DNA from 4 places in the Vibrio penaeicida genome. Region 1 is predicted to be linked to each of the others. Evidence: predicted binding sites of a transcription regulator. Region 1 holds the regulator's gene; each other region holds the start of a gene.
The links. Region 1 encodes PurR, which represses purine synthesis genes. Its sites were predicted from a motif close to TNANGNAAACGTTTNCNTNA; they were not measured.

Region 1 (7,548 bases):
TTAAAAACTCGCTATGAACATGATGAGCGCTTTCGCTCCATTAGAAGTGTTTTAACTGTACACAACGCGATTTTTAAGGGGGTCTATACCTATCACGACTTGGAAATTATTCCTGAGTTGAACCTGTCTGGTTTAGAGCGACTGCAATACGGTCAAGATCGCATCAGTATGCTACGCGCAGGTGTTGCGTTTGCGGACAAAGTGAATGCTGTTAGCCCTAATTATGCCGCAGAACTGATGACCACGTTAGGGTCACACGGAATGGTGGACGATTTTGTTCATCGCAGTGCAGACCTATACGGGATTCTTAATGGTTGCGATTATAGTGAATGGGATCCGAAGACGGACAAATACCTAGATCACCATTATGAGGCTGAAGCTTCGAGTATGGTGAAGGGTAAACAACTCAATAAATGCCAATTGCAGGAAGAGGTTGGGTTGCCAACAAAAGAGCTGCCTGTCTTTGGGATGGTTTGTCGTTTAACACACCAAAAGGGGTTCCACTACCTTTTGCCTATCATAGAGCAGTTTTTGCGAAATGACGTTCAGCTAGTTATCGTAGGCACGGGTGAGCCTCAAGTGGCTGCAAAACTTCATGAGGCCGCGAGTCGATACTCAAACAAATTTTCGTTTATTGAAGCTTACAACAATCGCTTAGCACACTTGGTTGAAGCTGGATCAGATTTCTTCCTGATGCCTTCAGAGTTTGAAGCATGTGGGTTGAACCAGATCTATAGTATGGCTTACGGAACGCTTCCGATTGTACGCGAAGTGGGCGGTTTAAAAGATACTGTGGTTGATTACGACACGGATGAAAAACTTGCGACTGGCTTCAGTTTCTTAGACCCAACACCAGAAGCATTGTTGATCGCGATGCAACGAGCGTTGATTCTATACTTGCAGCAACCCGATGAGGTTCAGCGCGTTCGTTTGAATGCAATGAATACGGAGTTTAGTTGGGAAGCATCGGCTAACGAGTATGTGAATATGTATCAGGCTGCGCTGCTGTAAAACAAGAGCGGGTTGAGTGTAGCCTGTTTGCGTAAAACCTCTGATGACAATAGCCTCTCAATGAAAATTGAGAGGCTTTTCTATGGTAGGAGGAGCTTGACCACCCAATTTACTCATATTGTGGTAAGCTTTTACCTAATAGAACTAGAAAGATTCATAATATTTGTTAAGCGATGTCGAACCCTTTGTTATTTCACAAGACTTATAACCACCCCACCAGTAATGAGTGGGTGGTCTTTGTTCATGGTGCTGGTGGTAGCTCTTCCATTTGGTTTAAGCAGATTAAAGCCTACAAGCAGCATTTTAATTTATTGCTTATTGATCTCAGAGGTCATGGGCGGTCGAACAATGTTATTCAAGATCTCCTTAAAAAAGGCTATACGTTCAAAGATATCTGCCAAGATATCTTGCAAGTATTGGATCATTTAAAAATTCAATCTGCTCACTTTGTTGGTATGTCTTTAGGAACCATCATTGTGCGAAACCTTGCCGAGATAGCCTCAGATCGAGTATCTACCATGGTATTGGGTGGGGCGGTAACTCGGTTTGATATTCGTTCACAGGTGTTGGTTAAGGTGGGAGATTGGAGCAAACACTTCATTCCTTACATGTGGTTGTACAGCTTGTTTGCTTACATAGTCATGCCACAAAAAAACCAAAAAGAATCGCGGCATTTATTTGTTAGAGAAGCGAAAAAGCTGTGTCAAAAAGAATTTAAGCGTTGGTACACCTTGGCAGCAGATGTAAACCCGTTGATGAAATATTTCCGTGAAAAAGAAATCCCGATTCCAACGTTATATCTGATGGGAGATAGAGATTATATGTTTCTTCGTCCAGTCAAAGAAATGGTGAGGATTCATAAACGCAGTGCGTTGATTGAAATTCCTGATTGTGGTCATGTGTGCAATGTGGAAAAACCAGATATTTTTAATGAAAAATCGATAGGGTTTATTCGTCAGCATGCTCGCTGACGTGGTGCCCACAGTTCCAACAGGCACCAAACTGAGCTTCTATCCATTCATCGCATTTCGGACAGCACCAGTTTGGTTTTGATTGGTTAGCGGTTTGATCGGTATAAGACTTCACAATCTTTTTGGCTTTGTCGTACTGAAATTCGTTGTTTAACCAAATATATGGTTCGGTGTCTGGACCAAATGGAAGCTCACCTTGCAAGCCAAATAGACCTTCACCACGAACTTCAACATCGATTCCCTGTGCCTTTAACAGCTCACATACAATATGAGCTTCTGTCGGGAGCGCAGTAGAGTACACCTTCATAGTTCGTCCAATATAGTCAATGAGTTTTAATTATGACAGCAAGTCGCCCATAAGGGTCTGTGCAGGATAGATAAACTGTGAATTTCAGCAATAAAAAAGCCTCCAAAGGAGGCTTTTTTAGCATGAAGGTTTAACTAACTTAAGCGTTTCATTAATTCATCACGTCTATCTTGAGGAATCACGGACCAGTGAGTGCCATTAATTGCACCCTCTAGAGCCCATAGTAGCTCTAAGCCAACATCGCTTGAATGAGTCTGCTTGATGGCTTTGAAGGCTTCAACAGAACCGAAGTTTTGTAACTCCTGAACGGAAGAGATTCCTGCTTTTTTGAGCATTCTTTCTGTACCCAAACGTAAATTAGGCAAGTCTTTCAAACGCGTTGGTTTGGTTTCGGCTTGCTTTTGTTTCTCTGTTCTTGCAACTTTCAGCGCTAGAGAAGCTTTCTCTATGATGTCATTGGTATTATCCCAACTGGTTTCTGGGAGTGCAAAATACTTGGTGACAACCGGAAACCCGCGCTTCTTGTACACATAAGGTTTTAAACCTTGTTGTTCGAACTTTTGAGCACTTTTTGAGTCAGCTCTGATGTGTAAAGTGTTTTGAACGACTAAGGCGAACATAGTGTCATCGGCGAAAACGCCAAAACCACCAAACATAGAACGTGATTTTATCGTCCCTAATGGTTCAAATAGCTTCAATGAGTTTTTAAGTATTGGTTTATCCATGCTGTACTGTCTCGGCTAAAGAAGTTATGCCACTACTAAGTTCAGGTCCGAGAAAAAATAGCAAAGTGATGCAGTCAGATGTCAGAGTTTGGTTAACTCTGGAAAAGAAGTATGCATATTTACCATCGGCAACCCCGCTACCATATTGATTTCAAATAAATCCATTTAGGCCGGAAGCTTTGCGTCCCACTTTTTCAAATGGTTTGCCCTGTGCGTGACAATAAAATCATAGAGAAAAACCGGAACAAGCATCACATCAAAATGCTTTATGTGTGATCTGCCTTCAAAAAATAAATGTACAGATATAAATATTGTTTCTTATTTGGGCAATAAAGCAAAAAGCCTGACATATAGCCAGGCTTAATTAGAATTAACTAATTTAATTTAACTTTTTAACAGAACTTCTCTCTACGATTTCAGGATGCATCTCGAAGATGCGTTTATCGTGTTCTTTGTCTTTGATTCTTTGGAGAAGGATTTCAAATGCCGTTTTACCCACTCGGCGCTTAGGCTGGTGGACGGTTGTCAGAGGAGGAGAAAAGTATCCTGATAGCTCAATATTGTCGTATCCAATGATCGAAATGTCATCAGGAACACGGACACCGTTCTCTTGAAGACGGCTAATGACCCCGAGTGCCATAAGATCATTAAAGCAGAAAACGGCTGTTGGTCTGTTTTCCATAGCAAGGATCTTGTCCGCCGCTAAGACAGCGGTATCACATTCGAAGTTGCCGACAAGTATGCGTTCTTGCTTGAATTCAATATCGTATTCTCTCAGCGCTCGCTTGTAGCCAATGACCCGTTCAATACAAGCCACTTTTTCTTCATGGCCAGTAAGACAGGCAATATCGGTATGACCATTGTCTAAAAGATATTTTGTCGCTAAGTAACCACCTTCCTCAGAGTTATCTATTATCTTATCGGCTTGGGAACTCTCTGGACCCCAATCCATGATCACTTTTGGAATGGATGAGTGCGCATCAAGCATTTCACGAAGATCTTCAGTTAAATCTGAGCACATGACCAAGATGCCATCTACACGCTTCTCAGCAAGCATACGAATATAATCCCGTTGCTTTTCATATATCCCGCCGGTGTTGCACAAGATCAACGTGTAGCCTTGGCGATAACAGTAACTTTCAACGCCATCGACGACTTCTGCAAAGAATGGATTAGAAGACTGTGTAACTAACATACCTATAGTACGAGTCGTGTTGCACTTTAAGCTACGTGCAACAGCGCTCGGTGCATAGTTTAGTTCTTCTACTGCTTTTTTAACTTTCTCTTGTGTAGTTTCAGCAACAAAGCGTGTTTTATTTATAACATGCGAAACCGTTGTAGTTGATACTCCGGCAAGTCGTGCGACATCTTTAATAGTGGCCATAAAACAAATATCCTGTAGAGCCGAGCTAAGGGGTAAGGTGCTAAATTTAAAGTAGCTAATGTTTTCAGCAAGGCGGATTTCATTGTGTTATTAAAATCGACTAAAAACACAAAAACCGCTATTAATACAGCGGCTTAGTTAATGCTTTTCAGCGTTTCATATTTTATCGTTTGCGATCACGATCTTAGTCTTTAATTTCCTATGTGACAATGGAGTGAATCGTAAAAAATTATACCAAGTGTCACATTTATGAGGAATCCTAATATTTTTTAAGGGTGCTGTTTTATATTTAAAACAAATTAGCTCAATACCTAAGTAAAGTCTTCGAGCTCAATACTATCAAGATATCCCACCTTGCCGGTTTACTCGCCAGAAATATATTGGCGGTCTAGTTCGACAAAACTCACAAGCAATTGTGACAAAGCTGCGTAGAACCCAAAGCCATCATAATTTTTGCAGTTCTTGTTAAATATTGGAAGCCAAGTCATGAGATGCGTATTTATGAACCACAGCTGTTCTCGCAGTGCATCTTCAAACTGCTCGTTCGTTTTTAATTCGTTTGAGCGAATAATGAGGTTACCCAAAAAGTCCAATTGAATGGCGAGGTGATCTGCTGGCTCGTTAAACCCCTCTAGCAAAGAGACACCTTTTTCTCTTAACAATGATTCCATTTGTTTCGCTGGTTCATCATTGAGCAGACCAGATTTGTAGATTGAGGCGTATGGCAAGGCCGCTTTTTTATCTGTGGTCAGAAATAGGCCACAAAAATCCGCAGCGAGTTCTAACTGAGCATCTTCTCTATCTTGGAGTTTATTCAGGGATTCGATAAGTTGCTGAGCCGCCGGTTTTAAGGTTTCGTTTTCTGCAAGACCGCTAATGAAGCCCCTGATTTCAGCCGTGTGGTAATGCTCCAACTCTTCTTGTTTCAGTTCATGAGCAAAAAGGCTAGAAAGCCACCAGTAAATCTCTGCGCGCTTTTCGTTGAATGCTTTTGTTTCTTGCATAGCGTTGCCGCTCCGTATGAGGTTATTGGCGCAATTCTAACGAATTAAGATGAACAGAACTAATCTAAAGTATGGCAAGAAATGAAAATAAAAATCAGGTTATGAATAGGAGCCAAATTGGTTGCTTTGAATCAATAAAAGTTAGGAAATTGCCTTCTTTTTAACGAATTCGCTAGAAATGTAACTTTTTGTGAATAGAATATAAAGAGTCGCAAATAGACTGTGGCAAGTTTGTCTTTATATTTACATTAAAGTCGAACAAATACCTTATATATCCTTATAAATACAAAAGAAAGTGGTGTAGATGAGCTATCACGTATTAGTCGTAGAAGACGATGTGGTTACCCGTAGCAAGCTGGTGGGCTATTTCCAGAACGAAGGCTATCAAGTTAGCGAAGCTGAAAGTGGCGAGCAAATGCGCGCAATTTTAGAAGAGCAATCTGTTGATTTAGTCATGCTGGATATTAACTTACCAGGCGAAGACGGGCTAATGCTGACTCGTGAACTACGCAGTCAATCTGATATAGGGATCATCCTCGTCACAGGACGCACGGATAGCATTGATAAAATTGTCGGCCTAGAAATGGGTGCCGATGATTACGTGACAAAACCTTTTGAGCTTAGAGAGCTTCTGGTTAGAGTAAAAAATTTGTTGTGGAGAATTTCCGCTGCACGTCATGCTCCAGCGAAAGAAGACAGAAAAGAAGAATCTGGGCAACTAATCCGTTTTGGAGAGTGGACGTTTGATATCCAACGTCGTGCACTTAGCCGTAATGGCGAACCTGTTAAACTGACCAAAGCCGAGTACGAGTTGCTTGTGGCTTTGTCTTCACACCCAAACAAGGTTCTTAGCCGAGAACGTATATTAAACATGATTAGCCATCGTGTTGATGCGCCTAATGATAGAACCATTGATGTTTTGATTCGTCGAATGAGAGCTAAGATGGAGTTCGATCCGAAAAATCCACAGATTTTTGTCACCGTGCACGGTGAAGGTTACATGTTTGCTGGAGATTGATGCTGATATTGACTTTAATCAGCAGTAAATGATTATTAAGATAGAAAAAACCGAGGGTAGCATCCTCGGTTTTTTTGTTGGTAATTTGATACCTCAAAAGCTAAATCAATTTAAGAAGCTTCATTGAGCTGTGCGTTGGAGTTAGTCGCAAAATCTCGAAGGGTTTGCCACCAAAGCCCCAAACGTTCATGCCAATACGTTTCTGTCCATTCCAAGTATTTAGCTTGAGGGCGATACTTGTTCCATGGCTGCATCGTGCCATTGGAAGCCAGAAAGTTCGTAGGTGCTGGAACGGGGTCAATACCCGCATCATTAAATTCACGCAGTGCACGTGTCATATGGCTTGCCGAAGTGACAAGTACCAGTTCTTTGTTATTTACAAACACGGAAGCTTGTCTTGCTTCTTCCCACGTATCTTTTGCTGTCTCCAAAAGAATGATATCGGGTTTTGCGACGCCTAATGCGAGTGCTACTTTCGCCATCATTCGAGCATTACTGATCTCAGAGCCACCAGCGTAGCCAGACAAAATCAATTTTGCACCGGGATACATCCTAAGAATGCGAATACCTTCGGATAACCGCATTAATGCCGTTCGGCTTAATTCCGATGTTGGTGGAATATCATCATCAACAACGTGGCCGCTTCCCAACACCATCACATAGTCAACAGTGCCTTCTATAGGTAGAAAGCCTTTGTGTTGACGCTCCATCGGCATCAATAGTCCACTGGCAACAGGTTGGAAAGAAGAAAGGAAAATGCCAGTGAAAGACACGAAAATCAAAAAACAGCCAGTTCCTCTTTTTAAGGTGAACATGACCAACAATAGCCCCACCACACCAATTATTAAAAACCCCGGGAGTGGCATCAGCAGCGCAGAAAACACTTTTTTCAGCTCAAACATACTTAAATAGTCCGAAAAATCATCACTTGATTATGAAAAAGGCTAACAAGCCTTTATTACTTCTTATCCTGTGACAGAATAAGCGGCACGAATAGATATAATAACCTAAGCCACAGTGACAGAAGATCGTAATTTCGACGATATTGCCCACAAATTCGCAAAAAATATTTACGGATCTGAGAAAGGTGATATACGTCAAACCATTGTTTGGGAAGATTTAATTGTA
Region 2 (7,548 bases), 1.7 Mb from region 1:
TCGGTGTTCATCTTCTTTGGGCTACTTGGCGTTGCTGGCACCTTTTTTCTTCATACTGGTTTTATTGATGCCACCATTTTCCTCCCTTCGATTGGTTGTGGGCTCTTGGCCGTGGCTGTCCTTAACATCAACAACATGAGGGACATCGACAACGATGCCGCTTGTGGCAAACGCACGATGGCGGTTCGTCTTGGCGCTCAACGTGCAAAACGCTACCACATGTTGTTGTTAGCTGGCGGAACGGTCCCCTTCATAGCATTTTTAGCTTTACAGAGCACTGCATTAGCTTGGGGGTTGAGTATGTTGCTAGCCGTATTATTTGTGGTCAATCATGGCAGAGCGGTACTTGCTGCCTCTTCCCCAACGGAACTGGCGCCCATGATGCCCGTCATTGTTAAATGTGCCTTGATAACTAACCTCTTATTCTCAATCGTGATCACGGGTCAAACTCTGATGACTTAATTGAGCCTTGTCATTGCAATGACTTACTAGGCATATATACTCGAATACAGAACTGCGTAACAGAAGACGACTTGCTTATGGAATACAACACCTCAGCACTATGCGATATCTACTTGGATCAAGTAGATGTAGTGGAACCTATGTTCAGTAATTTTGGTGGTAGTGCCTCGTTCGCGGGTCAGCTTACAACCGTGAAATGCTTTGAAGATAACGGCTTAATCAGAAAGGTATTGGAACAAGATGGTGTAGGTCGAGTATTACTCATCGACGGAGGCGGTTCACTACGCCGTGCTTTAATCGATGCAGATCTGTCGTCTTTAGCAGAAGAAAATGAATGGGAAGGCATTGTGGTTTACGGGTGTGTGCGCGAAGTCGACGAACTCGAAGACATGAACATCGGTATCCAAGCCCTCGCCTCTATTCCAGTCGGTGCAGCGCAGCAAAGCGTTGGTGAAATCGATGTTGCCGTCAACTTTGGTGGTGTAACCTTCCTACCAGAAGATTACCTCTACGCTGATAACACAGGCATCATCATCTCCCAAGAGCCTCTCGACTCCGACTTAGAAAGCGAAGACGACGACTTCTCAGACGAAGAAGAATAAACAAGTCTCTTCACCCTAGCACTCATACCAAAAAAGCAGCCATCGGCTGCTTTTTTGTATTCTTGAATTTCTATAGTTTCCTACACAGTACGCTTGTGTAGTTCTAGGAGGGGGCGCGGAATTTATAAGCATAAATGAGCACCACCGACAACGAAATACGCGAGCGTACGCCGTAGGAAAAAGAAATTATTCTACGTCGTCCATCTTCCCAAGAAGATTACGAATACGCTCCTGCCACGCAGTGTGCTCTTCACGCATCTTAATGTTTTGTGACTCTAACTCTTCACGGTTGCTTTTCAGCTCGTTTGCTTCGGAATTAAGTTGAGCGTTTTGCTCTTTCAATTCTTCCACTTCCATTTGTAGAAGTGCGATAGTATCAACTGCGGTTTGGATTTTTACTTCTAGCTGCTCTAGGACTTCTAAAGACATGTTAGCCACCTGTTTATTTTGATTCAGTCTGCGTGAATGAAAGTTCACAAATTACCTCACATTCTACTCAGCATCTTTGATAGACACACGTTCAAAATTGGTGATCTATGCTCGGTTGGTTAAAAAAAAGTCGATATTTAACCAAATCTTGACGTTCGTTATTAATATCTACAAATATACCGTCAAAAATTGATGCTGGGCAATCGACACTGGATTTCAAAGGCAAAATCGCAAACGTTTGAATGGGGCTGTGATAGAATCGCCGCCAATTATTTCTCTAATTTTGTTTGGTATCTGGAGTCCACATGAAACGCGATTTGGCGATGGCATTTTCCCGAGTAACTGAAGGCGCAGCACTGGCTGGCTATAAATGGCTTGGTCGAGGCGACAAAAACGCCGCTGATGGTGCCGCTGTTGAAGTTATGCGTGCCCTTCTCAATAAAACTGACATCTCTGGTGAGATTGTTATCGGGGAAGGTGAGATTGATGATGCTCCTATGCTTTACATTGGTGAAAGTGTTGGCGTTGGCGGTGATGCCGTGGATATCGCGGTTGACCCAATCGAAGGCACTCGCATGACTGCAATGGGGCAATCAAATGCACTCGCGGTACTAGCCGCTGGTGAAAAAGGCAGCTTTTTGAAAGCGCCTGACATGTACATGGAAAAATTGGTTGTGGGTCCGGGTGCAAAAGGGGTAATTGACCTAAGCAAGCCTTTGGCTGAAAACCTAACGAACATCGCTGCCGCTCTAGGGAAAACACTGGATACATTAACCGTAACCACATTAGCCAAGCCTCGCCACGATGCGGTGATTGCTGAAATGCAACAGATGGGTATTCGTGTATTCGCCGTGCCGGATGGTGATGTTGCCGCATCCATTCTAACGTGCATGCCAAATAGCGAAGTGGATGTCATGTACTGCATTGGTGGCGCACCGGAAGGCGTAGTATCAGCAGCAGTTATTCGCGCCCTAGATGGTGATATGCACGGCCGCTTACTACCACGTCACGAAGTCAAAGGCGATACTCCAGAAAACAGAGCTCATGGCGAAAAAGAGCTAGAACGCTGTAAAGAAATGGGCGTTACTGCTGGCATTGTTTTGCGCATGGAAGATATGGCGCGCAGCGACAATGTGGTCTTTTCCGCAACCGGTATTACCAAAGGCGATCTGCTTGAAGGAATTTCTCGTCAAGGGAATATCGCCACGACCGAAACACTATTAATTCGAGGTCGTTGTCGTACGATTCGCCGTATTCAGTCTACTCACTATCTTGATCGTAAAGATGACGAAGTTCGTGACTTTATTCTGTAAGCGATAATCATATTGTCATTAGCGCAGCCTTGGCTGCGCTTTTTGTTTTAAGACTCATCCTTTAGCAAAGTAACCGACAGTTAATCAAGAGTTTGCTTTATTAACCTCATACCTCATAATAGTTATCAAGCTAGAGGTAAGGACAACATGAAAACCACTGATCGGATTCTGAATAAAATCAAACGTGAAGGCGCTATTACTGCCAAAAAACTTTCACAAGATTTATCCATGACAACGATGGGCGCACGCCAACACCTTCAGAGCCTAGAAGACGAAGGGTTCTTAGATTTTGATGATATAAAAGCGAAAGTCGGACGTCCGACCCGCCATTGGTCACTTACCGATAAAGGTCACGCACAATTCTTTGATGGTCATAGCGACCTAATGATTAATATGATTGATGCTGTAGAGTCTGTCTTTGGAAAAGAAGGGATGGAAAAAGTCACGGCAGAACGTGAAGCAACCACACTTCGACAATACCAAACGGCAATGGCGCATTGTAAGACATTGGAAGAAAAGCTAAACGTGCTTACCGAGCTCCGTGATAGCGAAGGTTACATGGTTGAACTGCTAAAAAACGAGCTAGGATTTGAACTCATAGAAAATCATTGCCCTATTTGCCGAGCCGCAAAACGGTGCCCCAACCTCTGCCTATCCGAGCTGAATGTCTTCCGTAAGCTTTTAGGAAAAGACTATTCAGTTACGCGAACCGAACATATCATCCAAGGAAAGCGTCGCTGCAGTTATCAAATTAGCCCTCACTAATTTCCCAATCGCATCATAAACTTACGCTGAAAGCTCAATTTGTCGTATTATTTTAAGATTAAAGTTGCATATATCAATAATGAGACAGAACAATAATAGAGCAGTTACAGTGCATTTTTTGAGCTAATTTTATCGTATGCTCTGATCATGTGCTGTAACGAAGAAGTAGGAGGGTGCAGATGGGACGCGCTCAATATGATCAAACTTTACCTCCATTTGAGGAGCTTGTCGCTCTGGCTCAGGATGATCCAGAAGCATTTAATCAATTTCGCCAGAAGATGTGCGATGAGATGATCACATACGCATCATCTGAAATGCAGCCCCGCTTGCGGGCGCAGCAAACTCACATCGAACGAGTCATTGACCGATGTAAAAATCCAACCCATGCCAACGTAGCATTAATGAACGAGCTCACCGCTCAAATTGGTAAATTCCAAGATGCTTTGCATGGCGATATCATTAAGGAATCCGCCGACATTGTTCCGTTCGACTTAGAACGAAAACAATAGCTCGAAGTACACTCAAACGAAACTCGCTGAACTCTACACTTTGAAACATACTCAAACCACCTCAAGATGCTAGGTTCAGCGAGCATTGCTTGATTTTCAGGCAAGGCACCAATTTGCAGATCTAGTGGTTCTAAATCAAGAATTGGTAACGCAGCATGAAAACCAAGCAAGCTCGCCCTTGGGAGCTTATCTTCTGTCTCATTTCATCGTCAAAGAACTTGGAAAGGACTCGTCCACTGCGTTCTTCTCCTTGAACTGAAACAGAAGATAGAGCTCTGAATCCTGCACCTTGAGGTGGTTTGAGTATAAATTGAGTACAAATACAAAAACGGACCTCCTTCGGTCCGTTTTTCATTGGGCTATTGCATTCGTTGCGCTTTGCCGCTTTCAATATCGCACGAGGATTGGCTTATTTAAGCGGAGGAGCACCATATTGGTTTTCTTTGTCGTCACCTTTCAGCAGACCACATTCCACAAAAATCCACACCCCCGCCGCCAACGCTAAGATAGAAGCAATCATTTCAAGAGGTGAAGTTTGAATTTCAACGCCTGGCGCTGCAACAGGTACCAAAACACGCCCAGCGATAACCGGAATATGTAATGCAAGCCAATACACCGATTTTCCCCTGTCGTGCCAACGTTTTGCGGTAATAGCAAGATCAGGGAAAAGCATGAACGCTAGGAAGACGATGGCAATGACATTTCCTAAGTCTGGGAATAATGTCCCTGCACCAAAACTAAAACCAATCACTATCAGATAATAGAACGCATTCCAGATCCAGAAAACCTGACGCCCGATACGTCCGCGAAAAGAAAACAAGTACTGCTTCATCGACATCTTTTACTTACCTTTGCTCAATTGAGCACTTTTTGAAAACATTTGGTGTCCATATCACGGACATTAATGGTCAAGCTATGAACTTCACTGGCTTGCTGCTGCAATATCTCCATCAACTGACTCGACAACGTGCGTTTTTGTTCTTCGGTTCTGCCGTCTAACAAATCAAATGTAATGTGAATAAAATCCACCGAATCTTCTTGATCCCCCACCAACCAATGGTGGCAACGCAAAGCTCGAGACTTTACCGAGGACACTTCAAACAAACCACTGCTGATCGCTGCTTGATGTAAATCTTCCAGCAACAATTGTACATTCACTCGTTCATCGACCGAATTCGAATACTCCATCACTAAGTTAGGCATTGCTCGTCCTTGTTCATCTTTCTGTGATTTGGGGTAATACCCAAATAACCCCAAGGAGCTGGACTCAGAGCCTCATATTCGGTTTCAGCCCAAGGAAAAGGACGCAGTGGAATGACGAGTCCTTTCCAAGTACTTTGACGATGAAATGAAACCGAATATGGGCTCCCAAGGGCGAGTTGAATTGGCTTCCAAGCTTCGTAACCGATTCTTGACTTAGAACCACTAGGTCTTCAAATCGGTGCCTTGCTTGATAACCAATTCATTCTCGCTGAGCCAAACTCATTGGGGCTACTTGGGTATAAGATACAGGAAATTAAGCGCCTTGGTGCACTCTGGACATGAAACTGCCCACTTGATCACTGGTTTTTATCTCTTTGGTAACACCATCAGATCTGACCTTACAGTCAGATCACGGAAAGACATGACACCAGTCATGATTTAGCCGTATTAATCTGTTATATTCTTTCGCAATCACGTTTATTTTTTACATTAATTAATGGAGATATTCCTATGCGTCGTCCTGTAGTGATGGGTAACTGGAAACTTAATGGCAGCAAATCAATGGTCACTGAACTATTAAATGGCCTAAATGCTGAACTTGAAGGCGTAACTGGTGTAGACGTTGCAGTTGCTCCACCAGCACTTTACATCGACCTAGCTGAGCGTCTAATTAAAGAAGGCGGCAACAAAATCATCTTGGGCGCGCAAAACACTGATGTAAATAACAGCGGTGCATTCACTGGTGATACTTCTCCTGAAATGCTAAAAGATTTCGGTGCAACGCACATCATCATCGGTCACTCTGAGCGTCGTGAGTACCACGCTGAGTCTGACGAGTTTGTTGCTAAGAAGTTCGCATTTCTTAAAGAAAACGGCCTAAAGCCAGTATTCTGTATCGGTGAGTCTGAAGCTCAAAACGAAGCAGGCGAAACTGAAGCTGTATGTGCACGTCAAATCAATGCAGTGATCGACGCTTACGGCGTTGAAGCTCTAAATGGCGCAATCATCGCATACGAACCAATCTGGGCTATCGGTACTGGTAAAGCAGCAACCGCTGATGATGCACAGCGTATTCACGCTTCTATCCGTGCACTTATCGCTGAAAAAGATGCAGCAGTAGCAGAGCAAGTAATCATCCAATACGGTGGTTCTGTTAAACCTGAAAATGCAGCGTCTTACTTCGCACAGCCAGACATTGATGGTGCGCTAGTAGGTGGTGCATCTCTAGACCCTAAAGGTTTCGCAGCTATCGCTAAAGCAGCGGCAGAAGCAAAAGCGTAATTCTGATTTTCCAGAACACATTAAAAAGACCAGCTTCGGCTGGTCTTTTTTTATTGCATTTTTTTGCCATAACTCAAGGGTTATTCAAACTGAACTTTAGGGTCTGTTGACCTTTCGTGGTTAAATTTTGTTCGAGTTCTATGCCTTTTAATCGCGGCGTAAGGTGTGTAGCCTAGTCATTCTAAGCAAATACCTTGCAACAAAGAGTAAAAGGCATAGAAACGAACCCTTCGGGCAGCATTTGTGGCTTATTTCTACTGCGTTATCACTCATTGATGTAGAGCGACTACACCGAATGAGCTCTGCCTTGTATAAAAAACCCACAAATCGCTGCAAAAATCATCTCGAAAGGTCAATAGACCCTAGCCAAAGCAGTAGCGGCTTTATTCAGAAAGGGGAGATACATTCGTAAATCTTCCAACGTCTTACGAATTTTAGGGGCATGAACAGAGACAGTGAAGCACACGCTACCACTCTGATCCCGGACGGGTACAGCAATTGCCACCATGCCTTCCATAAATTCTTCCCGATCAAATGCAATCCCCTCATGACGAATTTTCTCCAGCTCTTCCAACAAAGCACTGGGATCAGTAAGCGTGAATGACGTATAAGATTTCAATGGTGTTGCATTGATTAGCTTATCTCGAACTTTGGGCTTCATATGAGCAAGCAGCATTTTCCCACTTGCCGTGCAATGAAGGGGAAGCTGAGACCCAACAGGAAGCTGAATTCGATACGGCCAATTAGCTTCAACGCGATCAAAGTAAACGGTGTGATCGCCATCTAACATGGTGCAATTACACGTTTCATCAACTTCTTGAGACAATACTTTTAAGATCGCATGTCGAGGCGCACTTAATGCATGATTCGACATAATGCTCCTCGAAAATGCACGTGCACGCAAGCTGGGTATATAACGCCGACTCACGGGCTCACGCTCCACTAAACCTTCTTCCTCTAACTGCTGAAGTATTCGGTTCAGTG
Region 3 (7,548 bases), on a different replicon from region 1:
CTAAAGCTCTTCTTATAGATATCCAAATCTGTAATAAGTTGGTTAGGGTAGGGGATGTCATAACTTTTAAGGCTGGACGCGATTTGAGCGTTAATTGCTAGAAAGTTATCTGCGTTTTTGTTGAATTTATCAAGGTACTTCATATCTTTGCGAAGAAGGAAGTCTTTCTCGTTTCTTCTCAGCATTAGCAGGCTGACTTGTAGGTCTGAAAGTTTCGTTCTAGCTTCGCTTAATTCACCTACATTTTTACTTGAAATGGTAGATACACCTAAAATGGTCGCAACGCCAAGGATTGAAACCAATCCCAAAAGTATTAGTCGAGACTTAATATTCATAAGCATTCTTCTTCTATTGATATAAGCATCATTAATGATAGATTTATTTATCACTAATATTCATAAAGTTAATTTAGAAATGAGACTTCTGCTACAAATAAATGTGACATTTAAGTTACATTTATATTAAGGGGTTTAACTCATTGTTTTAAAAGGGTGCATAAAAGACGTTGTATTTGAAACCCGTTAGAAGAAATATTATGAATGGGTTCTTAATAATGTTTCTCATTTACATATGAGTGTGTCACTAATGAGAATATTCAATTAAGTTCATTATGTAAAATCCTTGTTTAAATCAATTTCCTATCTGGTAACAATTATATCGACTATTTGTAATTTTTCTTTAATGTTTCTCATCAATTATTTTTTTAATCTAGATAAGTGTTTTGTCTCGAAGAATGGAAGGAAATATTTGACAGGTAAAGAAAAACCGCCCGAAGGGCGGCTTGTTCAAGAATTGTACACTAACGCACTTGAATGCTAATTGCCTTAAATACGCAAGTTACTTTCATGTTTAGGGTTTCGTTGACTATCCTAAATCTAAATTCGATGCTTTCAGTTCTTGAAACATACCCCAACTCGCGAAGAGCAATTGGGCGAACTAGTTTGATATTAGAGCATAGCAACAGAGTAAATAAGTACTCTTAATTAATGGAGAGCAATTCCACTTCAAAGATCAGTGTTGCCGCTGGTGGAATAGGACCAGACCCATTTTTCCCATAGGCGAGATTACTCGGGATATAAAATCGGAATTTGTCGCCAACAACCATTAGCTGAACGCCTTCTTGCCAACCTTTAATGACTCTGTTTAAAGGAAAGGAGATCGGCTCTCCACGATCAACGGAACTATCAAATACCGTACCGTCAATCAACGTGCCGTGGTAATGCACTTTTACTTGGCTAGTCGCTGTTGGGTTTATTTCGCCACTACCAGCGGTAATTACTTCATATTGCAAACCGGTTTCGGTTGTTTTTACACCGTCTCTCTGTTCGTTTTGCATTAAGAAGTCTTGACCCAATTTGAAATTGGCATCTGACGCTTTATGGTTTGTCCATGTGCGATAGATGAAAAAGGCGGCAAGGACAAAAATAATGATCGGAAAAACTAACTTAGACACAATGGCTCCCTTTGATTGGAAATAGCGGAATTCTATGAGGGCATTAGACCCTAAAGAGTTAGAAGATAATTTATCGTTTTGGCAATGTCTTTGACATCTTTGTGTCCAGACGTAACAACTTGATATTTGCCATTGATAATAAACGTTGGAACAGCATTGATTTGAGCTTGGTGAGTCACTGTTTCTGCGTTAGAAATGTGCTCAAACAAAGTTTTTTGCTGTTCTTCGTTGAAATCGTAAGGGCTAATCAAACCGCGAGAAGTAAACGCTTTCTCTGTGGCTTGTTTAATTTCATCTTGAGTAAACCCTTTCCCCATTTGTGCTGCTGCAAATAGTTCGTCCATCATTTGATGATCTGGCGTTGTATCCAATTGCATTTCTGCGGCGTAATAAATGAGTGCGCCTATTTGAGCGCTTTCGTTGAAGGTGACGTGAACTTTGCCAATCTTCTCTGAAAGTTCAGATTCAATCTCGGGCAGGAATTTCTCCATACTTCTGCAGTGACCACAATTTAAAGAGAACACCTCAGTAACAGGGGAAACGAGATCGGAGCTTAGCGCTGCGGGTAATAATTCAAAATGGGTGCCTTGCTTCGGTACTCCGTCATCGGTACATGCAACAAGTGCGACAGAAGCGAACAAAAGTGAAATGTAAGAATAGAAACGTTTAAGCATAATGATATGTCGTTCGAAATTGTGGCGAGTATAGTAGAAGAAAATTCCCTTCGGACATACTAAAATTTACTAGATAAACGCATTCGATCTAAGGAACAATGTAAGTCAGCGCTGCATTAGGTAGATTTTTCTAAAGATTTTAGCTGTCTGCCGATAAAGATATTGTAACCTGTATGCGTTTGCCTATTTCTGTTGAGTCCTTTGACTCTATGTTTTTAAGCTAACAAACGCTAATCAGCACCATTTTGAATTAGAGCAATTAGTAGCCTTATGACAAGACATTTCAATCTGGCTTTCATTCTGCTGTTGGGAACCCTGAGTGGGTGTACCGCGCTTAAGCCACCTAATCTGTTAGAAACGGCTCCTCGTTCGGAGGCGGAACTCATCTACCCTGATTGGGGAGAAGAGGAGATCGAACAGCCAACAACTCGCATGGAATATGTCCAACGTCAGGCTGCCCCTTCATCTGTAAGAAGCCCTTCACCAGTTAGGAGCCCAACAGGTCGCAAGAACATGACTGATATTCAAAACCTGATGGCGTATATGGACCAGAATGGAATTGGGTACAATGTGGTTCCTGGACAACATCCAGTTATTAAACTCGACAAAAAAATTCATTTTAGAACAGGATCTGCGCTGGTTACGGATGCTTCACAATATTGGTTATCAGGTCTTGGTCGGTTTCTCGCTTCACAACCGACAATCAAAACTGTGATAGATGGCCATACTGATAGCACCGGAAGCAACAGGATCAATGATTCGCTTTCGGACAAGCGCGCCATGCAAGTGAAAATCCTACTCACTCGTGAGCAAGTTCCCGCTTCAAATGTTTACACCCGTGGATATGGGAAGCACATGCCGTCATGTTCCAACTTATCTAAGCAAGGAATGGCTTGTAATCGACGTGTTGAGTTGATGTTTATAACGGACAAATGATGGTGTGATTCATACATTCGTAAGAGCGGTATATACAAGATGCGGTATACACCAGATGCGCGAAAATATTGAATATGAGCGCAATTTCGCCACAAAGAAAAAATTAGCGACAATGAAAAAGGCAACATTACGTTGCCTTTTCTATTTAACTCGAACCCGGCTAGCCGGTTAGCTTAACCCTGTAATGTTACCTTCTTCATCGATGTCTAAATTCATAAATGCTGGTTTCTCAGGCAGGCCGGGCATCGTCATCACGTTGCCGCACAGTGCGTAAATGAAACCGGCACCAGCACAAAGCTTAAACTCTCTAATGTCGACGTTAAATCCTGCGGGTGCACCTTTAACAGAAGCGTCTGTAGAGATAGATAGTGGAGTCTTAGCCATGCATACGGCGAGTCCATCAAATCCTTGTTCTTTAAACTGTGCTAACTGGCGCTTTGCCGTATCTGAAAGTGTTACTTGCCCAGCACCATATCCTACCTCGGTGATTGCCATAACTTTTTCTTCAAGCGTTTGCTCTAAGTTATATAAAGGGGAAAACTGTGCGTCTGTTTCACAAACAGAAACCACTGCGTTGGCGAGTTCGACGGCTCCGTTTCCACCTTGAGAAAAGGCATCGCTGATGGCGACTTTAACATTAGGGAAATGGGCTTGAACCAAGAGTGCTAGTGTATTGAGTTCATCTTCAGAGTCTTGCGGAAAGCGATTAATGGCAACGACTGCGGGGACGCCATATTTTGCCACATTATCTAAGTGCCATTTTAGGTTGTCGAAACCGGCTTCTAAAGCAGCAGCATCTTCATTAAAGATTGAATCTGGTAATGGTTGACCTGGTCTCAAGTCATATAAGCCCGAATTGGCCTTTAAACCGCGAAGAGTCGCAACGATTACAGCGCAATCGGGTGACTTACCGGATGTGTTTGCTTTGATATTACAGGCTTTCTCAAACCCCATATCTGAACCAAAACCGCCTTCTGTTATGGTGTAATCAGCAAGGCGAGTGGCAATTCTGTCTGCAATAATGGAAGAGTTACCATGTGCAATATTGGCAAATGGACCAGCGTGAATGAGTGTAGGAACACCTTCCAATGTTTGCATCATCGTTGGCTCAATGGCTTCACGCATCGTTACCGTCATCGCTCCGGCAACGTTTAAGTCTTCTGCTGTAATGGGTTCACCATTTAAATCATAGGCGAGCACGATGTTCCCAATTCTTTTACGTAAGTCTTTTAGGTCCGATGCTAACGCCAGGATTGCCATTAACTCTGAAGCAGCGGAGATATCAAAGCCATCCTGCCTTTCAAATCCATTGATTGTTTTACCTACTTCGTTTTGACCAACAGTGACCATTCGCAAAGCACGATCGTTATGATCCATGACCCTGCGCCACACAACGCGTTTTGGGTCTATCTTCAGAGCTTTTAAATCATTTCTTTCGGAGAACAGCTCATAACCTAAGCGTTGTTCATGATAAATCCTAGCATCAAGGGCTGCTGCCGCTAGGTTGTGTGCGGCTGTCACCGCGTGGATGTCACCGGTTAAATGCAGATTAAGCTCTTCCATCGGTCCGACTTGGCTATAACCGCCACCAGCTGCGCCCCCTTTAACCCCAAACACTGGCCCCATAGAAGGCTGTCGGATACACGCCATTACAGATTGACCAACTTTTGCTAAACCTTGAGATAATCCGATGGTTGTAACGGTCTTTCCTTCGCCAAGTGGTGTGGGTGTAATCGCGGTAACGACAACTAATTTACCTTCAGGGTGATCAGCTAAACGGTTAAGGGCATCGAGCGATACTTTCGCTTTGTGTTTACCATGAGGTGTATATTCGGTTTTGGATAATCCGGCGTTGAATGCAACAGTGTCGATAGAAGAAAGCGGAGTCGTTCGACAGATTTCGATGTCGCTTAGCATTTAAATCCCCTTTAAGGCGTGAAACTAGTGACGTAAACGTTTGCGCAGGGAATATACCTTGCAATTTATCTTTGTAAAGCCTTTTTACTAGTAGGGGATTGTAGCGTGAAGGTGGTGTGAATAAACAGTAGGATTTGTTTCTAGAAACAGCGAAACAGTAAGAAGAATGTTTCGCTGTTTTAATGAGCTGACGTTAGAGTGTACTTCTATTCTGTGCTCGGGTTGCTTTGAAGGAATGGCGCGTCGGGCGCGTCAATTTTTAACGTTTGAGTTGGGTACGCGACATCAGCATCGTGTTTGTGGATGATTGCCATTATCTCTAGAAGAACGTCTTGTTTTACTTCATGGAAGCGAACCCAATTTACGGTCTTAGTAAAGGTGTACACAAAAAAGTCCAAAGATGAGGCACCAAAAGCGTTGAAGTTAACAATCAGTGTTTGGCTGGTATCAATGTCTGGGTGGTTTTGAAGCATAGATTTTACATCTGTGATGATCGCATCCACTTTTTTTGTATCGTCGTAGCGTAATCCGATATTTTCGTAAATCCGACGGTTTAGCATTCGAGACGGGTTTTCTACGACAATATTGCTGAATACCGAATTTGGCACATAAAGAGGACGTTTATCGAACGTACGAATTATGGTCATGCGCCACCCAATTCGTTCTACAGTACCTTCGATTTGTCTGTCTGGTGAACGCACCCAATCGCCAACTTTAAATGGGCGGTCGAAGTAAATCATCATGCCACCAAAAAAGTTTGAAAGGAGATCTTTGGCCGCTAGACCTGCAATCAAACCACCCACGCCACCAAAGGTGAGCAAGCCCGAAAGGCTAAGCCCTAGGCTTTGCATAACCGAAAGAACACCCATGATGATAAATGCTAAACGCGCGACTTTTGCTATCGCTTGCACGGTGGTCTCGTCTCGTTTTTTCTGAGAGAGAACTTCATCTTCAACATTGGTAATGAGGCGGAGCACAATCCAGACGGCAATTGCAATTCCCAGCAACATTTTCAAGGTTTCTAACCAGTTTAAAGAGCTCTCTAGGTACGTTTGTAAAATGAGCCCGATAGAAACCATGGCTGGCCAGCCCCAAATTAGCGCGCTAACGGGCGTTTTTAATGAATGAACGATTGCGTCGTCCCAACGGTTTTGTGTTTTAGAGGCGAGAGACTCTATTCGTGAATAAATGATGCGCCAAGCGATCCAAGCAACCAAACTTATGCTTGTCATTATGACCACATCGCCAAACCAAGTTTGTTCTAACAAATGAAATTGCTGGGTGATTGAGCTTGCTAGGTTATCCATCGATTTTTCCATTAGGTTCAATATTTGGCATTTCTATTCGATATGCCATCAGGTAGCGCAGGTGGTTGATTGTAGGCTTAATTAAAAAGCGGCTCAACTAGAGAGGTATGCAAACGACATTTCTAGCTTGAAAACTTGAGATCATGTACGAATATTAAACGAGTGGATTATAAAATAAGAGTCAATAATACATGGTTAGTATCAATCCATTGGGTGAGGAATTAATGTGTGACGCCGTCACTCATTCGGCTTTTGATCACTTTAGTATGGTCTGTAAAAAACGCTTTCGTCAGTCATTAGAGCAAGACCTCTTTCACGTTCTGTTGCTTTTTTCTGAACAAGGAAAACCAATAGGATATTGCTCGTATTGGACCGACATTGTCGATAGTGAACGTTACAGCGGATGCCCAGTTTTCTTCTATCAAATCCATTATGTGTTTATTCAACCTGAATACCGCGGGAAAAAATACTCGGTACTGATGGCAAAGCGCGTGGTATGTAAAATGTTAGAAGAGCTGAGGAGCAGAAGGGATGTTGCCGCTTTTTGTGATAAATCTGTGTACACAAGCAATGAAGGCAACGCTTATGGTCGCCATATTAGAAACTGGCTTTCATGCACTAAACAGTTGCCGTTTGTTTGAGACGCGATACCTGCACCGTAATTAAAACTCTATAGCAAAGACAAAACGCATCACTGAAGGTCAACAGGCCTTAAGAAATCAGCTTCTCTTTCTGGCGAACCTGACGCTGCTTCATGGAGTTAAGAAACACTTTCACACCATCTTCATACCCCAATATAATGAATAGAAACCCCATCCCCCCAAATAAAAGTATGGTTGCCAGTATTGGAGCCATTAAATAGCTAAATGCCATTTGAAAGGGCACATATACCCCAAACATCATCAGTCGCTTTATCAATTCCATACTATTCTCTCTAGTTAAAAATGAGCGTGCTCATAAACTAAGTTGAGCGCGCTCAAAAATCAAGTGAATTTGGAAGAAAGCGTGTAAATTGAATTGCGCAATGTGGCAGAAAAACGGCAAAATAGGTGCAGTGAATGGTGGTCTGAAGAGCCGTGTATATTTGAAGGTGTGTAAGTTTGCAAAAAGAGTCTAAGAGAGAGCGTACGAGAAATCATATACTGACGTGTGCGTGGACATTGTTTGAGGAATGTTCATACACGGCGACAACCACACGCCAGATATCGGAAAGGGCTGGAGTGGCAAATGGTACCGTTTTCTCTCATTTCCCTACAAAATA
Region 4 (7,548 bases), 1.1 Mb from region 1:
CTTGAGCATTTTGGCTTACACTTTCGCTGGTGGCTCGCATTTCATTGATTGCCGCTGCAACCATCTCACTTTCTTGTTGCTGGGAAGTTACTCCCGTCACCACATTTCCAGTGATTTGATTAAATTGATTCATCTCGTTGCGCACGTGATGAGTGGCATCAACAACTTCACCAATTGTGGACTGCAAAGATTGTACAAACGTATTGAAATTTCGACCAAGTTCGCCTATTTCATCCGAAGACTCTACTTCCACACGTTTTGTTAAATCACCTTCGCCTGATGCAATTTCCGCCATGTTTTCATTGAGTCGACGAATCGGTGCAATAATCCACCCTGATAGCAGCCAAGTTAAGAAAGCACCAATTAGAATCGCTAATCCACTGCCCACTTCAAGCGCCAACTCGGAACTTCTTGCAGCTTCATTGGCTTCTGTTCGAAGGTTTGCCTGCACATTTTCAATCGCTTTACGAACTGATTTAAGCTCCTTTCGCATAATCGCAAAATCACTCATTAGACCCGCTTGGTTTTGGCTAAACAGTACTTGAGCCTGCTGTGGGTCAGCGAACATAGTCTCGTATTTATCAATCCATCTCTCTGTTGCTTTGATGAGCTGATCAATGCTTGCTTTCGAGCTCGATGGCAATACTTCTCCATCTAACAAGCTATAGAGGCTTTTCAAACGAGGTAGCGCTTTATAGGCGTTATCTTCGAATTCAAACTTTTGCTTTTTAATTTCTTCCTGATCACCGTTTGCTAGCATCAACCCCTGCGCCGCCGAGATCACTTGGTAGAGATCCCGATAGGCATCTTCGAGTTTTTCCAATACCGGTTGAATATCGTTATTCAAGGTATTATTTGCTCGGTTTTGCGCACCAAACAATTGGACGTTGTATAACGTGATTGAGGAGAATAAAAGAATCATTACCGTAACAGGTAACGCCATTTTCATTCTCAAAGAGAGGTTAGATAACCAATTCATACTTCACCTATATATAGAGTAAATACTCTAAAAATTAATATCACATACCCGCACAGAAACCTGTTAAACGGAGGTAACGAAATTCTATATAAGCGTGACGCTTACCGACGTCACCAGAGTCAAATTAACACCTCAAAACTATGATTAAATTGAGTTACTTTTGACCCGTATCATCTTCCCCTTTTACCGTAGAAAAGCAGCCAAACGTTTGCTTTACATTCATAACAAACATTTATATAACAATGAGTTAAAGACCGACTTTCGCTCTTTCCGTATGGGTGTACTAAATACCACTTATTTTAATTTTAAACAACATTTTTTGTATGGGGATTAGAATTAACTAATGTAGATTCTAACCCTCAAACCTGGACAATTATCTTTAAACAAGAGCTGCGCATGATGCTGTCGGACAACGGCATCAACCAGCGCTAGGCCTATTCCATTTCCAATTTCACTGCGGCTCTTATCTGCTCTAAATAAAGGTTCGCAAACGTGAGGCTTATCGGTATCAGCAATTCCTATTCCCGAATCACTGACAACAACACCTAAACTGTCAACAATCACCTCGATCCGACCATACTCAGGTGTGTACTTCACCGCATTCTCTACCAAGTTAAACAATGCTCGGAACATCAGAGAGCGATCACCAATAAGCTGGCATTGACCATCTTGCCTCAGGGTCATTATTTGCTGTTTTTGTTCAGCGAGCGGTATCAAAAACTCTGTCACATCATGGGCAATTTTGCTCAAGTCTACGACGTCGTCACTGATGACCATTTGCCCACTGTTTAAGCGTGCAATCTCCAACATACTGTTAAAAAGGGCGAGCAACATATCCAATTCGTCTTGGCAAGCCATTAACTTATGAAGTTCTGGTTCTGCCAAACTTTTAGAGTTGGAAAGCTCTTCGAGTCTCAATTTTAAGCGAGCCATTGGCGTTCGCATATCGTGTGCCATACCAATTGAGAGAGTTTTGAGAGTCTCTTCATTCTTTTCCATCTGCTCTATCATAAAATTGAGATGTATTGCCAAAATATCGAATTCGTCATCACTGGTCGAAACGGGCAATTTCACCTTTTTTTCACCACAAAGAAAGCGATTCATCGCATGATTGACCCTATGCAACTTGCGTAGTATCACAATGGCGAATGTTGCTGCACCGATAAACATCAATGTAACGGGTATCAAAACACCGGAAACAATCATCGGAACCACTTGAGATCGGTACGATTGCAACAGCTCGGGTTTGATACCTATTTCTAGCGTACGACCATCAAAAAGAATGACTTGGTTATGGCTTACTTTCTTTCGCACAACAGGGTATGAGGGTGGAATGGAAATACGGTTAATGTGATAGACGAAAGGGCTCTCTGATTCACGCTTTCTAAGGATCAATCTTTCGACTTCGCCAACACCTCGGAGATTGGCTTCGTCAAACTCCTGAATTTCATCTCGAAGTTGCTTGGTTAGTTGCTGCCGGTGAAATGACTCTGAATGAACAAAGACCTGATGAACAAATAAGGAATAGAGCAGAGCAATGGATATAACGAGCAGGAGCAAAATTTTAAAAACGGAGGAACGCGTAAGATCATGATCAACAGCGAAGGACATAACCTGCTCCCCTAACGGTATGGAGTAGATTCGTTCCGCCAACTTCGTCCAGTTTTTTACGAAGATTGGCAATGTGCACATCGATTACGTTAGTTCTAGGATCAAAATGATAATGCCATATCGCCTCAAACAAACGCATTCTAGAAATGACCTGTTCTTCGTTTTCCATGAAATACTGAAGTAGCTGAAACTCTTTAGGTTGCAAATGCAGCTCGTTATCGAGAAAAGTGACCCGATGCGCTTTCAAGTCCAATTTAAGACCTTCGTATTCCAAATAGCTAAGAACTTGAGTTACGGGTTTATGGCGACGTACAATGATATCTGTACGAGCAATCAACTCTGCGAGGGCAAAAGGTTTCGTTAGGTAATCATCACTGCCTGCTTGCAAACCACTGACTCTGTCTTCAACACTGTCCATTGCACTTAAAATTAAGACAGGTACATTGACTTCGGTTGCTCTTATCGCCGCAAGAACCTTCATCCCATCCAATGCAGGTAACATCCGATCGAGAATAATCATTTGATATTCGCAGCTGACAGCCATCATTAAACCTTCTTGGCCATCTCCTGCTTCATCCACGATATAACCATGCTCACGCAGCCCTTGAGAAACAAATTCCCTTGTTGTTGCGTCATCCTCAATCACTAGAATTTTCATGTATTTAGCCTCTAAATCTGACGTGTGAATAGTATCAGACAGAGATTGGAAAAATCTTGTTGCATACCAAAGAATGCGGTTTATGTAGAAGAGCGAGAATTAAAATGAGACAGAAAACGTTGAGGGGCGGAGGCAACAATTCAAGCCTGAAAAAGCTAACTTGTTGAAATTTAATATCTAAACCTTTTCTATTACCTACCTAGCCAACGAGTAAGGGGATACCGCATGAGAAATCATTAAACATCATTAATGTGAATAGTTGTGAAGTGTGGGTTAGGCGTTATTGCGCTCATAGTATGTATATCATCTAGTCGTACAGCGGTTTCCTTGGCGTCCGTCTCATCTACAACCCAGTGTGTGAGAATCAAATACTCAACGCGATCAGCACCTATTTTTGTATTGTGAGCGACGCCTTCTATTTGCTCGCCAGACAACATAGCTAAACTCACTTTCAATTTGAATAGGCATGCCAGCTCAATGAAGTCGTATTTATCGCAACTGATCATAATCGGGTCCACTCCTTGTCGCGTTTCGGTTGAATTAATCATGACACCATACTCAAAGTACCTCAAGGTACCTATACTCAAACCACCTCAAGGTGATAGGTTCTGCGAGAACAAAACAAAAAAACCGCCCAAATAGGCGGTTTTCAAAGTATTGAATTCAAAGTATTAAAACAAAATTAGCGCTCCCAGTATGCCTCTTCCAAGCTATCTTCGCGCTCTGGAAGACCTCGCGATAAACGAGGCGAATGTTGAACTAACACCTCGTAACTTGCGCGGTTCGAATATTTACACACCTGAGAGAAAGAAGAATACGTCAAGTACGGGTACTGATGTTTACTTGAATTCGGCACGTTTTCTTTATGGTAGCGGTTAGCCGCCATGTCATGCAGCAACGCTGATAGTGCTGCATCGCCTGCGCCATTGGTGTTCTTTATTTTTTCCGGCCCCCCCATATAAGGTGCGATATGCGAATACACCTTAATAGGGTTAGCGGTATTGGCTTTTAGCACCGGTCGGCTAAACTCGTAGCGGTTGAATTCTGCAATAGCTCCAGGCAGCAGCGGGAGTGACGTTTCCCGTTTTGCTGTGTCTTCGGCAAAGCCAGCCATGTATAACCCAACCGGACCTGCTGTGCATAGCACTAAATCGACCCAATCAAGTGTTTTATCGGAAGCTAAAAGCGGATCGCTTTCCCCTGTTAATGCTTCTGCTTCATCTTCATTCATCGCTACCACTGATACATGGTCATGCAAAAATGTTTGCCAGAATTCAGGGTCGTCTTGAATAACGTATTTTGTTCCCAGCGTGAGAACTACTGGCACGTCGTATTTTTTCGCGTATTCGATAGCTTTCATTGTTGCTTCAGGCATAGGATCGCCAGGCTTACAACGCACAAGATAAGCGGTCAGCACCAGTGCAGAAGCTTTTTTGAATATGGCTTCTGGGATGTTATCAGGCTTCAGCTGATTCATATGACCTTCACTGATTGCAAAGGTACGTTCACCGTCTTCGCTGATTAATGCGAAGCAGCGACCAATAGCTCCATTCACGCCTTGCAAGTAATTCAGATCCATCCGGCTAGATGTATTACATAGGTACCGATAACCGTAGCTTCCGATTTTGATGTCTTGGCTCATTACCCCTAGCAGGATAGATTTGTCATCGGCAAGAACCGAGTAATTGTGTAGAGTATTTCCAATCGTACCACCAGCAAACTCGTTGGTGACTAACCCTTGGTCTTTTAACTCGTTGTACAAATTCTCTGCCGTTTCATCGTCTATAACCAGTGAGTGTCCCTTACTCAAAGAAAACTTTTCGATAAATTCATCGCTTACTTTGGCTTCAATATCCACGAGAGTCTGGTCAATACCAACAATGTGAGTGCGTGCCATTTTCTTGCTTTCTTGCGCTTGTGTCACCAGTGGATCACGCGCGTGCACTGGGAAGTAATGTTTAGATTTTCTTTGACCGGGAAACTTCATAATCAATAAAACTTATTAAGGGACAAGTTGGGAGCGCGATTGTAGCTCGCATGTTAATGAGCGGCAATATCACCAAAAAAGGCAAACGTTTGCTCGTTAATTTAAAGAACTTTATACCGATTTAGCGCAAATTCCAGTTTAGCTTTCTTTTTTGCTTTTCTTAAATCAGTGAACCAATTTGAATTTATGTAGAAGTATAGGTCATCTTCCATTCTGAATCGTTTAGTCGATAAAAAAGCCAATTGATTCCTCAACTGGCTTTTAGCGGGTAATTGAATAGATTCAAAAAAATCTATTTATTGATTCCCTATCGCTCTTTAGTGTATGGCTTAGCAATCGCTTTAGGGGCAACGGCTTTTCCGATGAAACCAGCTAAGAGAACAACGGTTAAAACGTAAGGCAACGCAGAGAATACTTGGGTTGGAAGTACACCAACTAGTGGGATTTCTACACCTTGCATGCGCGTTTCCAGTGCCGATAAGAAACCGAACAGTAAACAGGCGAAAAACGCTGCTTTAGGATGCCATTTACCAAATATCACCGCCGCCAATGCAATATAACCTTGCCCTGCCGTCATTTCCTTACCAAAACCTGCGTTCTGGGCGGTAGAGAGATAAGCACCAGCCAATCCACACAATACACCTGTCACGAGTACGGCTCTAAAACGTAACGAGAATACTGAAATACCCGCCGTATCCACTGCATTAGGTTCTTCACCAACAGCACGTACGCGTAAGCCGAAGCGAGTTCTAAACAATACCCACCAAGTCGCAATTACCGCAACAAACGCAAGGTAGACAAGAATGTTATGCCCAGAAATAAGTTCAGAGTAAATCGGACCAATAACAGGGACATTTTCGCCTAACCACTGCGCACCAGGTAAATCAATAGGTAAGAAACGCTGGTCGTTATGCAGTGTTGGCGTTTGACCGCCTCTAGAGAACCATGCGTGCCCAAGGGTTATCGTCATCCCGGAAGCAAAAAAGTTGATTGCCAAACCGGAAATGATTTGGTCACCCTTTTGAATGATTGACGCATAACCATGAACCAGCGCCAATAGAACAGACGCGCCAATACCTGCCAATAACCCCAACCAAGGAGAACCAAGTGCATAAGCCGTTGCTGCAGCAACAAAGGCAGAGAACAACATCTTGCCCTCAAGACCAATATCAGCAATACCAGATCGCTCTGAAAATATCCCAGCCATAGCAGCAAAGATAAGCGGTATAGCCAAACGAATCGTCGAATCAAAAGTGGACAATAGCCAGTTAAAAATTTCCATCGTCACACCTCCTATGCTTTCGCTTGACGAGTAAAGAGCCGCTCTACTGGCTCGCGAATAAGCCTGTCCATCGCGCCTGTAAAGAAGATAACCAAGCCTTGGATAACCATGATGAGCTCAGGGTTCAAGCTCGGCATTTCAAATTGCAGCTCGGTTCCGCCTTGATATAAAGCACCAAACAAAATCGCCGCAATGATGATGCCAACAGGGTGATTCCGCCCCATAAGTGCTACAGCGATGCCTATAAATCCAAAGCCACCGGTGAAGTTTAGAATGAGGCGGTTATGCGCACCAAACACTTCATTAACAGCCATCATGCCCGCTAAGCCACCAGATATGGTCATCGCGATAATGATGATCCTCTTTGCATTAATACCTGCATATTCCGCAGCAGACGCATTTTGCCCAACGACTCGGATGGCATAGCCCAAACGAGAGCGGAACAATAACAGCCATACTAACCACGCCATGACTAACGCAATAAGCAGCGATGGGTTAAGTAGGGAAAATGGCAATTCAAACCCGTTTGCAGCGCCCCATTCATGCAGCTTAGGGAACACCGCTTCAGGGTTGAAATAACGTGAATCTGTCGAGTTACCGCCATATTTAGCAATATGCTCTACCAAGGCGTACCCCATCACAGAAAACGCAATAAAGTTGAACATGATGGTGGTAACAACAATGTGCGATCCACGCTTAGCTTGTAGGTAACCAGGGACTGCACCCCAAAGCGCACCAAAGGCTGCGGCAACAATAATCGCTAGCGGTGCCATCAACCAGACAGACAAAATGCCATCAAGCAATAACATTAATATGCCGATACCTAAACCAGCGATATACGCTTGCCCTTCACCACCGATATTGAATAAACCAGCGTGAAAAGCCACAGCCACGGCAAGCCCCGTGAATATAAAGTTTGTCGAGTAGTAAAGCGTGTTACTTAAGCCACCATATTCGAGGTTAGTCGCTCCTTGAATCATGACAGAGAATGCCGCCACAGGGCTTTCTCCAACCAATAACACGACGAGGCT

Region 2: a site for PurR is predicted at 1,720-1,739, ahead of glpX (class II fructose-bisphosphatase). Genes of this name have one in related genera too.
Region 3: a site for PurR is predicted at 5,009-5,028, ahead of LDO37_RS22975 (formate--tetrahydrofolate ligase). Genes of this name have one in related genera too.
Region 4: a site for PurR is predicted at 5,313-5,332, ahead of LDO37_RS11350 (inosine/guanosine kinase). Genes of this name have one in related genera too.

The regions. Positions count from the first base shown of each region.
Region 1 is NZ_AP025144.1:1,429,209-1,436,756, forward strand. It holds gene glgA (glycogen synthase GlgA) at 1-1,011, shown strand, start outside; gene LDO37_RS06685 (alpha/beta fold hydrolase) at 1,185-1,982, shown strand; gene LDO37_RS06690 (putative signal transducing protein) at 1,960-2,289, opposite strand; gene LDO37_RS06695 (TfoX/Sxy family DNA transformation protein) at 2,424-3,014, opposite strand; cyclic di-GMP riboswitch class I at 3,139-3,232, opposite strand; gene purR (HTH-type transcriptional repressor PurR) at 3,394-4,398, opposite strand; gene torD (molecular chaperone TorD) at 4,761-5,402, opposite strand; gene torR (two-component system response regulator TorR) at 5,707-6,420, shown strand; gene elyC (envelope biogenesis factor ElyC) at 6,531-7,322, opposite strand; gene cmoM (tRNA uridine 5-oxyacetic acid(34) methyltransferase CmoM) at 7,438-7,548, shown strand, end outside.
Region 2 is NZ_AP025144.1:3,817,449-3,824,996, forward strand. It holds gene LDO37_RS17080 (1,4-dihydroxy-2-naphthoate polyprenyltransferase) at 1-462, shown strand, start outside; gene rraA (ribonuclease E activity regulator RraA) at 540-1,064, shown strand; gene zapB (cell division protein ZapB) at 1,251-1,493, opposite strand; gene glpX (class II fructose-bisphosphatase) at 1,799-2,806, shown strand; gene LDO37_RS17100 (helix-turn-helix transcriptional regulator) at 2,954-3,571, shown strand; gene LDO37_RS17105 (DUF3135 domain-containing protein) at 3,751-4,080, shown strand; gene LDO37_RS17110 (DUF805 domain-containing protein) at 4,490-4,918, opposite strand; gene LDO37_RS17115 (5-carboxymethyl-2-hydroxymuconate Delta-isomerase) at 4,936-5,283, opposite strand; gene tpiA (triose-phosphate isomerase) at 5,794-6,564, shown strand; gene LDO37_RS17125 (IclR family transcriptional regulator) at 6,917-7,548, opposite strand, start outside.
Region 3 is NZ_AP025145.1:1,051,003-1,058,550, forward strand. It holds gene LDO37_RS22955 (methyl-accepting chemotaxis protein) at 1-335, opposite strand, end outside; gene LDO37_RS22960 (FKBP-type peptidyl-prolyl cis-trans isomerase) at 980-1,453, opposite strand; gene LDO37_RS22965 (thiol:disulfide interchange protein DsbA/DsbL) at 1,504-2,127, opposite strand; gene LDO37_RS22970 (OmpA family protein) at 2,398-3,063, shown strand; gene LDO37_RS22975 (formate--tetrahydrofolate ligase) at 3,232-4,980, opposite strand; gene LDO37_RS22980 (mechanosensitive ion channel family protein) at 5,187-6,287, opposite strand; gene LDO37_RS22985 (GNAT family N-acetyltransferase) at 6,479-6,928, shown strand; gene LDO37_RS22990 (hypothetical protein) at 6,999-7,211, opposite strand; gene LDO37_RS22995 (TetR/AcrR family transcriptional regulator) at 7,448-7,548, shown strand, end outside.
Region 4 is NZ_AP025144.1:2,546,828-2,554,375, forward strand. It holds gene LDO37_RS11330 (methyl-accepting chemotaxis protein) at 1-979, opposite strand, end outside; gene LDO37_RS11335 (sensor histidine kinase) at 1,316-2,590, opposite strand; gene LDO37_RS11340 (response regulator transcription factor) at 2,574-3,248, opposite strand; gene LDO37_RS11345 (Rho-binding antiterminator) at 3,485-3,796, opposite strand; gene LDO37_RS11350 (inosine/guanosine kinase) at 3,931-5,235, opposite strand; gene LDO37_RS11355 (ABC transporter permease) at 5,543-6,517, opposite strand; gene LDO37_RS11360 (ABC transporter permease) at 6,529-7,548, opposite strand, start outside.